One region of the Vibrio sp. Vf1514 genome, then DNA from elsewhere that is predicted to be linked to it. Evidence: predicted binding sites of a transcription regulator. Region 1 holds the regulator's gene; the other holds the start of a gene.
The links. Region 1 encodes CRP, which controls carbon source genes, mostly activating them, when cyclic AMP is high. Its sites were predicted from a motif close to TGTGANNNNNNTCACA; they were not measured.
Positions count from the first base shown of each region.

Region 2: ACS18Q_RS10575 (CidA/LrgA family protein) is a predicted target of CRP. The motif match lies at 5,649-5,664, and genes of this name have one in related genera.

Region 1 is NZ_CP197267.1:2,861,595-2,869,248, forward strand. Features, by position in the region: gene ACS18Q_RS13305 (ABC transporter ATP-binding protein) at 1-1,149, shown strand, start outside; gene ACS18Q_RS13310 (TIGR02444 family protein) at 1,146-1,619, shown strand; gene ACS18Q_RS13315 (hydrolase) at 1,747-2,724, shown strand; gene ACS18Q_RS13320 (YheU family protein) at 2,813-3,022, shown strand; gene ACS18Q_RS13325 (phosphoribulokinase) at 3,117-3,986, shown strand; gene crp (cAMP-activated global transcriptional regulator CRP) at 4,229-4,861, shown strand; gene ACS18Q_RS13335 (DUF1338 domain-containing protein) at 4,944-5,738, opposite strand; gene astD (succinylglutamate-semialdehyde dehydrogenase) at 5,924-7,381, opposite strand; gene astA (arginine N-succinyltransferase) at 7,415-7,654, opposite strand, start outside.
Region 2 is NZ_CP197267.1:2,298,610-2,306,263, reverse strand. Features, by position in the region: gene fabB (beta-ketoacyl-ACP synthase I) at 1-962, shown strand, start outside; gene ACS18Q_RS10600 (4-phosphoerythronate dehydrogenase) at 1,211-2,356, shown strand; gene ACS18Q_RS10595 (aspartate-semialdehyde dehydrogenase) at 2,340-3,353, shown strand; gene fcrX (ferric iron uptake transcriptional regulator FcrX) at 3,407-3,856, opposite strand; gene ACS18Q_RS10585 (DUF4442 domain-containing protein) at 4,123-4,656, shown strand; gene ACS18Q_RS10580 (LysR family transcriptional regulator) at 4,664-5,560, opposite strand; gene ACS18Q_RS10575 (CidA/LrgA family protein) at 5,684-6,091, shown strand; gene ACS18Q_RS10570 (LrgB family protein) at 6,101-6,790, shown strand; gene fldA (flavodoxin FldA) at 6,862-7,389, opposite strand; gene ACS18Q_RS10560 (DUF2788 domain-containing protein) at 7,444-7,654, opposite strand, start outside.

The DNA.
Region 1 (7,654 bases):
ATGCAAAGCTACATCGACCGCTTCCGTTACAAAGCGTCCAAAGCCCGCCAAGCGCAGAGCCGCATCAAAGCCCTGGAACGCATGGAGAAAGTGCTGCCAGCGCAGTTTGATAACCCCTTCAGCTTTGAGTTTCGTGAGCCATCGGCACTGCCGAACCCCATTTTGATGATGGATGATGTCAGCGCAGGCTACGGCGAGCGCCTGATTCTAGAAAAAATTCGCCTCAATCTGGTACCGGGCAGCCGCATCGGTTTGCTGGGTCGAAACGGCGCGGGTAAATCCACGCTGATCAAACTGCTGTCCGGTGAACTGAAACAGCAAGGCGGCGATTTCACCTATTCGCAAGGCGTAAAAATTGGTTACTTTGCCCAGCATCAGTTGGAAACGCTGCATCCGGAAGAGACGCCGCTGCAACACATGATGCAGATTGCGCCTGACAAAAACGAACTCGAACTGCGTAACTATCTGGGCAGTTTTGGCTTCCACGGCGACAAAGCACTGGATAAAGTCGGCCCGTTTTCCGGCGGCGAAAAAGCGCGTTTGGTGCTGGCGCTGCTGGTATGGCAAAAGCCGAACCTGCTCTTGCTCGACGAACCGACCAACCACTTGGATCTCGACATGCGTCAAGCGCTCACGCTTGCGCTGCAAAGCTATGAAGGCGCCATGGTGATCGTCAGTCACGACCGCTATCTGCTGCGCGCGACCACCGATGATCTTTACCTCGTGCACGATCACCAAGTGGCACCATTTGATGGTGACCTAACCGATTACTACAAGTGGCTGACCGATCAGCAAAAAGCGCAGCGCAAAGAGACGCAAGCGCAAGCCCCGGCCAAAGACAACACCAACAGCGCTGCGGCGAAGAAAGAGCAAAAACGCCGTGAAGCCGATTTTCGTAAGCAGACTGCGCCAATTCGCAAAAAGCTGACACAGTTGGAAACGAAAATGGATAAGTTGAACGCCATGATCGCTGAAGCGGAGGAACAATTGTCCGATGCCTCACTGTATGACACAGAAAATAAAGCTAAACTTACACAAGTACTCGCCACGCAGGCCAACGCCAAGTCCGAACTCGAAACCATTGAAATGGACTGGATGGCAGAGCAGGAAGTCTTGGAAGAGATGGAACAGGAGTTCAACAGTCAATGAGCCACGAGCACGTCAGAATCCCCCTCACGTTGGAACGACTATGGCAATTCAGTTTGCAGTATTACAGCGTGCGCGAGGTGAAAGAGGCGTGCTTAAGCTTGCAAAACAACTTCAACGGCAACGTCAACTTGCTGCTCCTGCTCAAATATCTCGACGAGCAGCAAGTCACGCCGATCGAAAACGAATGGCAGCAGGTGATCGACTGCCTCAGTCGCTCAGAAACCCTGCTGCACAGTTACCGCGAGATGCGTCGTAAGATGAAAACCCATCTGCCCGATACGCTCTACCGCGAAGCGCTGCAATTTGAACTGCAACTCGAAAAGCAGCAGCAAGCGGATTTGGTCGACTGCATCAACCACCTCACCTTAGAAAATAGCCACGGCGAAGCGCTCACACTACGCTACTGCCGCCAACTGGGCGCAGAGCATCTGGCGGCCGTATTTATGAAGCCCGTGCCACCCAGCTATTAATCTCGTCATCGGCTATCCCTCTCATTTGGGGCAGCGCTTCACAAAATGTCACCGCCACTCGCCGAATCGACTCATCTGAGGTAACTTGGGTATATACTCATTCAATCATTCGGTATTGGTTTGAATTATGACCCAGTTTGTGGCCGCAACCGGCTTGAAAAACCCGCATTTGCAAACGCTGTTTCCGCGTTTCATTCGAAAAAAAGCGCTGTTTGAACCGGTGTGGCAAACCCTCGATACGCCGGACGGCGACTTTCTCGATCTCGCTTGGAGTGAAGACCCGCACCACGCCGATGCGCAAAATAAGCCGCTGTTTGTGCTATTTCACGGCTTGGAAGGCTGTTTCTACAGCCCGTATGCCAATGGCTTGATGCACGCGTTTGCTCGCGACGGCTGGCTATCAGTGATGATGCATTTTCGCGGCTGCAGCGGCAAACCCAACCATTTGGCGCGCGCGTACCATTCCGGTGAAGTGCAAGATGCGCGTTTTGTCTTGGAAACCTTGCGCGAGCAATTTCCTTCGCAACCCATGATTGCGGTCGGCATTTCGCTCGGCGGCAATATGCTGGTCAACTATCTGGCCGAGTTCAACCACGATCCCATCGTTAGTGCCGCAACCGTGGTCTCTGCGCCGCTGGATCTCGCCGCCTGTTCGGAGCGTATCGAACACGGGTTTTCCAAACTCTATCGCACCTATTTGCTCTCGTCGCTCAAACAAAATGCGCTGCGCAAACATCAGTTGCTGAAAGGTGAATTGGGGCTGTCGTATCACAACATCAAACGCGTCACGCGCTTGCAAGAGTTTGATGATCTGATCACCGCGCCCCTGCACGGATTCAAAGACGCGCAGGATTACTATCAGCGCTGCTCAGGCATCCACAAACTCAAAGACATTCGCGTGCCCACGCAAATCATCCACGCCAAAGACGATCCATTTATGACCGATGCCGTGATCCCCAAATTTGTCCTGCCGGAAAACATCGATTATCGCTTGTTTGATCAAGGCGGCCATGTGGGCTTCCTTAGTGGCTCGCTACTCAAACCGACCTTCTGGCTCGAACAATCCCTGCCCGCTTACTACGCAAGCCTGCGCGACAGCATCTGATCTGCACTGACTCGCTTGGCACTGACGCCTTCCCTCGAAGGCGTTATACTTGGGCATTCAACCACGAACATAAAAGCAAGAGGTATTTATGATCGTTCCGTGGCAGCAAATCGCGCCGGATACACTCGACAGTCTGATTCGTGAATTCGTGTTACGCGAAGGCACCGATTACGGCGAAGTCGAGATTTCGCTGCAAGAAAAAGTCGATCAAGTGAAGGCACAATTGCAGTCTGGCGAGGCCGTGATCGTCTATTCAGAATTACATGAAACCGTTGATATCAAAGTCAATCAACGCTAACGGATGACGACAGTCATCTTTTCCGTGCTATAGTGATTCGACTTGGGCTGTGTTGAAACAGCCCGATTTTATGGACTCAGAGACAAGGTTTGTCATGTCAGCGAAACACCCTATTATCGCCGTCACCGGTTCGTCGGGCGCCGGCACAACCACGACCTCAGAAGCATTTCGCAAGATGTTCAATATGATGGACATCAAACCCGCGTGGGTGGAAGGCGATAGCTTTCACCGCTTTACTCGCCCAGAGATGGACGTCGAGATTCGCAAAGCGCGCGAGCAAGGTCGTCACATCAGCTATTTTGGGCCGCAAGCCAACGACTTTACCGCGCTGGAAGACTTCTTCCGTCAGTTTGGGAAATCAGGCACCGGTCAGGTCAGACGCTATCTTCACTCCTTTGACGAAGCCGTGCCGTACAATCAGATGCCGGGCACCTTTACGCCTTGGCAGCAATTGCCAGAAAACTCCGATGTGCTGTTTTACGAAGGGCTGCACGGCGGGGTGGTCGATGGCGAAGTCAACGTCGCACAACACGTCGATTTTCTGATTGGCATGGTGCCGATTGTGAACTTGGAATGGATTCAAAAATACGTGCGTGACACGCGCGATCGCGGCCATTCTCGAGAAGCGGTGATGGATTCGATCGTGCGCTCGATGGACGATTACCTCAATTACATCACGCCGCAATTCTCCCGCACCCACATCAACTTTCAGCGCGTCCCCACCGTCGATACTTCCAACCCGCTCAATGCGAAAGGCATTCCCAGTTTGGATGAAAGCTTTGTCGTCATTCGCCTGCGCGGCATTAAAAACGTCGACTACCCCTACTTGCTGGCGATGATTGATGGCTCGTTCATGTCGCGCCACAACACCATTGTGGTACCGGGGGGGAAAATGGGCTTTGCCATGGAGCTGATCGTCAGACCGCTCCTGCAACAGCTGATAGAGTCAGGGAAAATTGGCTAATCATACCGTCACTGTGTCGATTACTTTTCATACCGTGATCATGTGCACAATTTTGCGTAGTTTATCCGTCCCCCGACACGATTAAAATCAAGAAATCGTTTGGGAAAAAGGATACTATTCCATACCGAAACACAAGATAACTTGCAGCAACAAGAAAGTCCTCTTATTCTAGAGAATCCAAAATAAGGCTTCGCTAAAATATGGATAGCAGCAAGCGTACCCTGCAGAGGAAGTGAGATATTATGGTTCTAGGTAAACCTCAAACCGACCCAACACTAGAGTGGTTTCTTTCACATTGTCACATTCATAAGTACCCTTCAAAAAGCACGCTGATTCACGCGGGCGAGAAAGCAGAAACGTTGTACTACATCGTCAAAGGTTCTGTAGCGGTACTGATCAAAGATGAAGAAGGTAAGGAGATGATTCTGTCTTACCTCAACCAAGGTGACTTCATCGGTGAGCTTGGCTTGTTTGAAGAAGGTCAGGAGCGTACTGCCTGGGTTCGTGCAAAATCTCCTTGTGAAGTAGCGGAAATTTCATTTAAGAAATTCCGTCAGCTGATTCAGGTTAACCCGGACATCCTGATGCGCCTGTCTGGTCAGATGGCTCGCCGTCTGCAAGTGACCAGCCAAAAAGTGGGTGACTTGGCGTTCTTAGACGTAACCGGTCGTATTGCACAGACCCTACTGAACTTGGCGAAACAACCCGACGCGATGACTCACCCAGACGGCATGCAGATTAAGATCACTCGTCAAGAGATCGGTCAAATCGTTGGCTGTTCACGTGAAACCGTGGGCCGCATCCTGAAGATGCTGGAAGAGCAGAACTTGATTTCTGCACACGGTAAAACCATCGTGGTGTACGGCACTCGTTAATCGACGTCGCAACAGCATTACACAGAAAAGCCACCTTCGCGGTGGCTTTTTATTTGTGTCGATTACGGTCAACGTGCCGTGGTTATTTGCTGTCGGTGCTTTCAAAAATCTTATCGGCTGATGCCGCGACAAACCCGGTGTAGAGTTCACCGTTGGCCATGGGGTAACGCTTGGCAAACTCATAAAAGCCCCCCGGAATGATCTCGCTGCCTTCAAGGAAACTCACTGGCACTTTATCCGCCATGGTCGATGACTGCTCCAGCAGCACGTCGGGTGAGCCCTTCACTTCGCCGCCAGATTCATTGATGGTGAAGCCTGCGCTGCGTAGGTGATCGTTCACCTGTTTCACTTCATCCAGCGTCTTCAACTGATTCACGCTCACGGTAAAGTGGTTAGCACCGTAACCATGTGCTGCCAACCAAGCCGCGTATTCGCTCTCTTTCGCCAGTTGCAGATAATCAGCGTAACTCAGATCCCACAAGCGGCCACCGTAGAGGAATGCCGCGTGCTGAAGTTGCGTCACATCCACTTGCGCCGCCAACTTCGCCACAATCGATTGCAGCTCAAGCGAGCACGCTTCCACTTTCAGTTCACTGATGAAGACTTTCGGTTGCAGCGGGTCTGGATGCTCAAAATGTTTTGCCACCAGCTTTTTGCTTTCAAACACGTAATCACCGCACGGCGTGTAGCCCAATGCCAGAAACGGTTTAGCCAGTGTTTCCAGCCCCAACGGCGCGATATTAAAGGTGCGCAGGGCGATGTGGTCGTTGATCAACACTTCGTCTTCCTGAAGCAGTTGATGCACCTTGTCGGCCGACGGACAAAGGCGTCGAATGTAGTCATTCCATAGGGATTCAAAAAGAACTGCTGGCGTCATAACGCCTCCTTGTCTGCGCTGCTCTGCAAGCAACCTGGGTGATTGGATTCTATTGCCCAAGTGACTACTCACGACTTGGGGCGACGATACCGATTTATTGTTGTTCTGGTAAAAAGTGGCTACCCGATCCGAAGCCCGAGAAGGACCGGGTAGCCTTCAGCCTGTGACGTAAGCTAAATCATCAATTACAGTTCGATACCCGGGCTCAACGTGGCTGGCAATTCAGTGGCCGAACCTTCCATCGACGCCATCGGATACGCGCAGTAGTCCGCCGCGTAGAACGCGCTTGGACGCAGGTTGCCCGACGCGCCCGGGCCACCAAATGGCGCATCGCCACTTGCGCCTGTCAGCTGACGGTTGCGGTTCACAATGCCAGCGCGAATGTGGTCCACAAAGTATTCCCACTCGCGGTCATCAGTGGTGACCAGACCCGCCGACAGACCAAACTGGGTGTCATTGGCCAATTCAACCGCCTCGGCCAGCGTTTCGTAACGCACCACTTGTAGCAGCGGGCCAAAGTATTCGTCATCTGGTAGCTCGGCAATCGGCGTGACATCGATGATGCCCGGCGTGACAAACGCCGCTTGCAGACCGCGCGCTTCCAACAAAATTTCACCGCCCAGCGACTGTAAGTTTGCCTGCGCATTGAGAATCACGTCTGCGGCCGCTTTGGAGATTTGTGGCCCCATAAACGGTGCAGGCTCTGCAAAAGGTTGGTCGATGCGCAGCTTCTGAGTGGCTTCCACCAGACGTGTGATCAGCGTATCGCCCTTGTCGCCATGCGGCACGTACAAGCGGCGTGCACAGGTACAGCGTTGACCGGCGCTGATAAACGCCGATTGAATGATGGTGTACACGGTGGCATCCAAATCACCATATTGATCGGAGATCACCATCGGGTTGTTGCCGCCCATTTCCAGTGCCAGCATCTTACCGGGTTGTCCTGCGAACTGACGGTGCAGCAGATGCCCCGTATTGGCGCTGCCGGTAAATAGCAAACCATCAATGCCTTTTGACTGCGCGAGTGCAATGCCGGTCTCTTTGCCACCTTGCACCAAGTTCAGCACGCCTTTCGGCAAGCCCGCTTCTTCCCATAGTTTCATCGCCACTTCCCCCGTCCACGGGGTTTGTTCCGATGGTTTGAAGACCACAGTGTTGCCTGCCAGCAGCGCAGGTACGATGTGACCGTTTGGCAGGTGGCCCGGGAAATTGTACGGCCCAAAGACCGCCATCACGCCCAGCGGACGATGACGCAGCACAATCTGGTTGCCTGCCGCTTCACGCACGCTTTCACCGGTACGGTCGTGGTAGGCTCGAATCGAGATGGCAATCTTGCCAGCCATGGCGGCGGCTTCGGTGCGCGTTTCCCAAATCGGTTTGCCAGTTTCTTTGGCAATCACTTCCGCAATGGCTTCGGCGTTGGCTTTAACCTTTTCAGCAAACGCCAGCACCACTTTTTCGCGTGCCGCGAATGGCAGTTTCTTCCACGCAACAAACGCAGTGCGCGCGGCTTTCACGGCATCTTCAACCTGAGCGGGCGTGGCACTGTCGCCCTGCCAGACGATTTCGTTGTTGTATGGGCTTAAAGAGGTGAGGTGTTCCCCCTGACCAGCCACCCATTGACCGGCAATCCACTGAGTCATTGTCTTGTCCTTCAATTCGTTACTGTGCGCTGATTATTGCGCTAGGATGCGCAGGAAGTCGCCTTGGTCGACTTGCAGCGCGGCTGCCACGTTCGGCGCAATAATCACGGTTCCCCGCTCACGGTTATAGGCTGCTTTCGCCGCCGTCGCGCGGAAATGTTCAAATGAGGTATTACACATCAGGAAATCCTGCGAGCTGGAATGCTCGGCGATCTCCACCTTGGCACGCACCGAGTCGCGCACCGATTCAATATTGCGCAGGTCGCATTCCAC
Region 2 (7,654 bases), 560 kb from region 1:
CGGATTCTGGTCTGTCTCCGGAGCAAGTGTCAAACGATCGTACTGGTATCATCGCGGGTTCAGGCGGTGCGTCTTCAATGAACCAGGTCACGGCAGTTGATACGTTGCGTGAGAAAGGCGTGAAACGTGTTGGTCCTTACATGGTGCCGCGCACGATGTCTTCAACGGTTTCTGCTTGTTTGGCGACTCCATTTAAAATCCGTGGTGTGAACTACTCGATCAGCTCAGCTTGTGCGACATCTGCACACTGTATCGGTAACGCCATGGAATTGATTCAGCTTGGCAAGCAAGACATCGTATTCGCCGGCGGCGGTGAAGAACTCGATTGGTCATTGACCATGATGTTTGATGCGATGGGTGCGCTGTCAACCAAATACAACGACACACCACAAAAAGCGTCTCGTACGTACGATGCAGACCGCGATGGTTTCGTGATCTCTGGCGGCGGCGGTATGGTCGTGGTGGAAGAGTTAGAACACGCATTGGCGCGTGGCGCGAAAATCTACGGTGAGATCGTGGGCTACGGCGCAACCTCAGACGGTTACGACATGGTTGCACCATCGGGTGAAGGCGCAGTGCGCTGCATGAAGATGGCGATGCAAAACGTAGAAGCAGTGGATTACGTGAACACGCACGGTACATCAACACCAGTAGGTGATGTGAAAGAGCTGGGCGCGATTCAACAGATTTTCGGTGGCAACAGCCCTGCGATTTCGGCAACCAAAGCGATGACAGGTCACGCGCTGGGTGCTGCAGGTGTACACGAAGCGATTTACTCAACGCTGATGCTGCACCACGGCTTCATTGCGCCAAGTATCAACGTTGAAAACTTGGATGAAGCGGCGCAAGGTCTGGACATTGTGACAGAGACGCGTGAGCAAGAATTAACGACAGTGATGTCGAATAGCTTTGGTTTTGGTGGCACGAACGCAACGCTCGTGATCAAAAAATACCAAGGTTAAGCACCTCATACCTTTAGGTAAAAGGTTTCCAGAACTGATCGGCTTCGCTGATCGAACAGACGCAGACTCTGTCCCATGGAGAGCGGGATAGGATCCTTTTGTTCTGGATGTTGCCCGGTGGCGAATTTGCCATCGGGCATTTTTATTCGTGCCCCTTTAGTCCTCGACACCGGCAGTGCTTTTCTGCACAATGCCTTGCAAACTTTCCAACACAACAACCAGTCAATTCAAATAGTGTGAACTCTGTTATGAAAATTGTGATCGACGAAAATATGCCTTACGCCGCAGAGCTGTTTAGTCAGCTTGGCGAAGTGGTTCTGAAACCGGGCCGTACATTGACGGCAGACGACTTGGTGGATGTGGATGCGCTGATGATTCGTTCTGTAACGAAGGTGAATGAAGCGCTGATTAGCAAAGCCAACAAGTTAAAATTCGTCGGCACTGCGACGGCAGGTATGGACCATGTGGACCAAGCGCTGCTGGCAGAGCGTGGCATTTTCTTTACCGCGGCGCCAGGCTGTAACAAAGTGGGCGTGGCGGAGTACGTGTTCAGCGTGCTGATGGTGCTTTCACAGCAACAGGGATTCTCGGTATTTGATAAAACCGTCGGTATCATTGGTGCCGGTCAGGTGGGGACGTATTTGTCTGAATGTTTGATGGGAATGGGGATCAACGTGCTGTTGAACGATCCACCGAAACAGGCACAAGGGGACAGCCGTGAATTCACGCCGCTGGACGTGCTGTTGAGCCAGTCGGATGTGATCACGCTGCACACGCCGATCACCACCGAGGGGGAATGGCCCACCCATCATTTGATTGACAGCACGGTGTTGGAGAACCTGCGCAGCGATCAGATTCTGATCAACGCTGCGCGTGGTCCAGTGGTCGACAACGACGCGCTCAAAGCGCGCCTGCAACAAGGTGACGGTTTTACCGCGGCGTTGGATGTGTTTGAATTTGAACCGCAAGTGGATATGGCATTGCTGCCGTTGCTGGCGTTTGCTACACCGCACGTGGCCGGGTATGGCCTCGAAGGTAAAGCGCGTGGCACAACGATGATTTTTAACAGTTACTGTGAGTTCCTTGGGAACGCGTTGTGGGCGAACCCTTCAACCTTGTTGCCTGTGGCGCCAATCCCAGAAGTCACGTTAGATCGTGCATGGGATGAAGCGACGCTGCTGACACTCACACAACTGATTTACGATGTGCGTCGTGATGACGCCCTGTTCCGTCGCGAAATACACAAACCTGGCGCGTTTGACCAAATGCGTAAACAATATTGGGACAGACGTGAGTATAGCGCGATCACACTCGTTGGAGAGGCGACCTGTCATCTGGAGCCACTGGCGAAATTAGGTTTTAAAATTGAGGTAACGAATGAGCCAAGAATTTAATGTTGCCATCTTTGGCGCAACAGGCGCCGTAGGCGAAACCATGTTAGAAGTGCTGCAGGAACGTAAGTTTCCTGTCGGCGAACTGTACCTGCTCGCAAGTGAGCGTAGCGAAGGGAAAACCTACCGTTTCAACGGCAAAACAGTCCGCGTCCAAAACGTGGAAGAGTTTGATTGGTCACAAGTGCACATTGCGCTGTTTTCAGCCGGTGGTGATCTGTCTGCACAGTGGGCGCCGATTGCTGCGGATGCGGGTGTGGTTGTGATCGACAACACGTCGCACTTCCGTTACGACTACGATATCCCGTTGGTTGTGCCTGAAGTGAACCCTGAAGCGATTGCAGAGTTTCGTAACCGCAATATCATTGCCAACCCTAACTGCTCTACCATTCAAATGCTGGTGGCGCTGAAGCCGATTTACGACGCAGTAGGCATTGAACGCATCAACGTAACGACATACCAGTCGGTTTCAGGGGCGGGGAAAGCGGGCATTGATGAATTGGCTGGCCAAACGGCGAAGCTGCTCAACGGGATTCCTGCGGAGAACAAAGCATTCAGCCAACAAATTGCGTTTAACTGCATTCCACAAATCGATGTGTTTATGGACAACGGCTACACCAAAGAAGAGATGAAAATGGTGTGGGAAACGCAAAAGATTTTCAATGATCCGTCGATCATGGTGAACCCAACTTGTGTTCGTGTGCCCGTGTTTTATGGTCATGCGGAAGCGCTACACGTAGAAACCAGTGCGCCAATCGATGCCGAGCAGGTGATTGAGCTATTGTCACAAACGGATGGTGTGGAAGTGTTCCAAGGGGAAGACTTCCCAACGCAAGTGCGTGATGCTGGCGGAAAAGATCATGTGATGGTCGGCCGTATTCGCAATGACATCAGTCATCACAGCGGCGTGAACTTGTGGGTTGTGGCGGACAACGTTCGTAAAGGTGCAGCGACTAACGCGGTGCAAATTGCGGAAGTGTTGGTACGTGACTACTTCTGATTCGGGTTCGCCGACATGAAAAAAAACCACCGCTTGCGGTGGTTTTTTTATGGTTACTTTTTCGCTTTGTGTGCGTCTGGGTTGTCTTTACAGCTCCCGTCTGCACATTTGCCGTACAGGTACAAACTGTGGTTAGTCAGTTGTACGTTGTACTGTGAAGCAATCTCTTTCTGACGTTGTTCAATCAATTCGTCCGAAAACTCAATTACTTCCCCACAGTCGAGGCACACCAGGTGATCATGGTGATGCTGAGTCGACAGTTCAAATACTGATTTGCCGCCTTCAAAGTGATGGCGTGTCACGATGCCTGCATCATCAAATTGGTTTAGTACTCGATAAACTGTCGCAAGGCCGATCTCTTCACCGAGATCAATCAGCTTCTTGTACAGCTCTTCAGCACTAATATGTTGGCACTCAGGCTGTTGTAGTACTTCTAAAATCTTTAGCCGTGGAAGGGTTACTTTAAGACCAGCATCCTTTAGCGCTTGGTTATTGTCTGACATATACTTTCCCGTTGATGATCTGCAGTAATGAACAGAAGTCAATGTTGTCCAACATTATAGGTTAGTCACAGCGAACAATAAACCACGAACTTCAAAGGGTTACTACTATTTTTTCGTAAAGCCGCGTGATATCACTGCTAAAAGTGCTCTGACCAGTTACAATTGTTTAACATTAACTGAGCGTTAAGTCTACGTCGTGATTAATAGACCCTGTCGATTTAAGCACTGATGTAGGCGGTCGAAATCGAGTCTAAGGCACGGAAAGCATGAATAAAACTCTCGCAAAGCTATATAAACCAAATATTGTCAAATGGGCGCTGAATAGCTGGCCGCCATTCTGGGGCGCGGGGATAAAAATTGAATCCATCAGTGACGATTTTCGCGAAGCCCGCATGCGGCTGAAATTGCGTTGGTGGAACAAAAACGCCAATCGCTCCCAATACGGTGGCAGCATTTTTTCGCTCACAGACCCAGTTTACTCGCTGATGTTGATGGGCATTTTAGGCGAGCAATATTATGTGTGGGACAAAGAAGCCAGCATCAACTTTATTAAGCCGGGTCATACCGATTTGTACGCGGAGTTTTTGATCCCTCAGCAGCAACTGGATGCGATTTTAAGTGCCACGGCTTGCGGTGATAAATGTTTCCCCGAATTTATCATCCACGTTAAAAATGCGCATGGCGAAGTGGTGTCTGAAGTGCATCGCAAACTGTATGTGCGGAAGAAACCGAAATACCGCGAAGATGCAGATGACCCGACGCAGGAGCGCGAATTGGCTGATTCCCAGACACTGCCCTAAAGGACATTCAAGGTTGGGGATACTTTTGATCTCGATAGTCACGGCACAGGCTGATCCACGCGTCGGCGGTGCGTGACACATAACGCTCTGAATGCCAGATGACGCCGAGTTGCCAGTCAATGGAAGGCGTCATGGTTTTGACCACCACGCCTTCGCCCTGTATGCGGTGACATAGCGGTTCGGGTAAGAAGGCCACACCAACCCCACTTTTGACCAATGCGACCAAGAAATCCCATTGGCTGCTGCGAGCGGCCACTTGCGGCGCAAAACCTTCTTGTTGGCACAAAGCGTCGATGTATTCGCTGAGCGTGAATTCTTGCGTGTAAACGTAGAACGGTTCGTCTTTTAGATCTTGCCAATGAACGGTCTCGAGATCGCGCCAAGGCGCGGTATCGGGCAACACTGCACGAATCGGATAGCTGTCGAGTTCCAAGGTGTTGAGGTTCTGCGCCGCATTTAAAGATAACATCGTCACTGCCACATCGAGATCGCCCTCAGATACCGCTTGCTCAATTTTTCGCCCGCCATATTCGACGATGGTCATTTCGACGTTTGGGTATGTTTGGCGGTAGCGGCGAATCAGGCCGGCGTAGACATGGCCGACCATCGGCGGGATCCCCAAGCGTAAATGTCCGCGTTGCAGCTCATTCAAATCGATGAGTTCCGCTTCGAGCTGCGACATCTGCGCGAGGATCTCTTGCGCGCGCTGAAACACGATGTCGCCAGCGTCGGTTAACCAAAAGCGTCGGCCTTCGCGATGCAAAAGTGGTTGCCCGACATCTTGTTCTAAGCTGCGAATCATCTTGCTGATGGTGGGTTGCGTGACAAACAATTTTTCAGAAGCGCGGGTAAAGCTTTGTTCATTCACCAACTCGACAAAATAACGCAGTGCTTTGATGTCCATGATTGTGCCCGTTGAATTAAACTATTCCATTTTGGCATAAATTTGATAATAAAAAGTCATTTTGTGACGGTTTTAAGCATGCTTATACTGTGACTAATTTCACAAAACAAGCGAAGAGCAAGCATGAAACGGGTAGGAAATAGCTTAATGACGCTGAGCCAGATTGCGGTACTGGCGTTGATTTGGTTTATCGCAGACTTTCTGGTGCGTGAGTTTCATTTACCCATCCCTGCCAACCTCACCGGGATGCTGCTGTTGCTGGCCTTGGTGTTTAGCAACATCGTGAAGGTGGATTGGTTGCGCCGCGGCGCAACATGGTTATTGGCGGAAATGCTGCTATTTTTTGTCCCTGCGGTGGTGGCGGTCGTGAACTATCAGGATCTGATGATTCAAGAAGGGCTGCGTATTATGGTGGTGCTGATTGTGAGCACGATTGTGGTGATCGCATCGACAGCTTGGGTGGTGGATAAACTGTATCGGTTTGAACTCAAACTGGCGCGTCGTAAAAGCAATCAATTGCGGAGAGCTTAAGTGATGAGCTTGAATGATTCACTCTTGGGCGTATTGTGTCTGGTGCTGACCTTGGCATTTTACTACGGCAGCAAATCACTTTATCGCCGCAAACGCTCTATCTTCTTGATGCCCTTACTACTGGCGCCATTGCTGTTAGTTGCAGTGGTCATGGGCTTTCACATTCCTTATCAGGATTACATGGCTGAATCACATTGGCTGTTGTGGATGCTTGGCCCGGCAACGGTGGCATTTGCGATTCCAGTGTATGACAACCGCCATTTGATTCAGCGTCATTGGTTGTCGTTGTCGGTTGGCGTGCTGGTGTCGGTGATTGTGGCGGTCGGCTCCACCGTGCTGTTGGCGCGTTGGTTAAACTTGCCAGAATTGTTGCAGCGTAGTCTCGCGATGCGCTCCATTACCACACCGTTTGCCGTTGAAGCCACCAAATCGATCGGGGGTCAGAGCGACCTAACCGCGCTGTTTGTGGTGTTGACTGGGGTGATTGGTATGGCTGTGGGCGAAGTCGTGTTGACCGTGTTGTCGATTCGTTCTCGCCTAGGTAAAGGTGCTAGCTTGGGCGCATCGGCGCACGGTGCGGGTACCGCTAAGGCTTATCAAATCGGCAATTCGGAAGGGGTGGTCTCAAGTGTGGTGATGATGATTGCTGGGATGGTCACTGTGCTGATTGCCCCGCTACTGGGAAGCATTCTTTGGTAATGTGTTCTTCTTGGTCATGTGTTCTTCATGGATAAAAAAATCCCCAGCCTTGGCTGGGGATTTTTTATGGATTAGTCTTCAAGTTCAGCCAGACACATTTCGTCGTAAACTTGTTTGACCCATTTGGTCACGCGTTCTTCAGTCAGTTCAGGTTGGCGATCTTCATCAATACATAGACCCACGAAGTGGTTCTCATCAACCAGCGCTTTTGACGCTTCAAACTCGTAACCTTCAGTTGACCAGTGACCCACAACTGTGGCGCCTTTGGCTTCTACGATGTCACGCACAGTGCCCATCGCATCACAGAAGTATTCCGCGTAATCTTCTTGGTCACCACAACCAAAGATAGCAACCAGCTTGGTTGAGAAGTCAATCGCTTCTAGTTCTGGGAAAAAGTCGTCCCAGTCACATTGCGCTTCACCGTAATACCAAGTCGGGATACCAAGCAGTAGCAGATCGAAGTTGTCGATGTCTTCTTTGCTGCTTTTTGCGATATCTTGAACGTGAACAAGTTGTTTACCGAGTTGTTTTTGAATCATCTTTGCAATAGCTTCGGTGTTACCTGTATCGCTACCAAAAAAGATACCTACACTTGCCATAGAGTCTTTACCTTTAAATTGTAATGGGGTGGCGGATGGTTGAACGCTCAGGCATCAGCCCAAGCCAGTCCCTTCCCAACTAAGTTGGATAATGCCTTTGGCAATAAAGCCAGCACAACCTAAAAACAGAACAAGCCACACAATACGACGGCCAAATACCGGAACATTACCTTGTTTCAATACGTCTTTAATTGCCATCCCGATGAGGAAGAAAATAGACGCAAACAGGAGATCAAGTCCTATCGATTCGATCATGTTCATATAG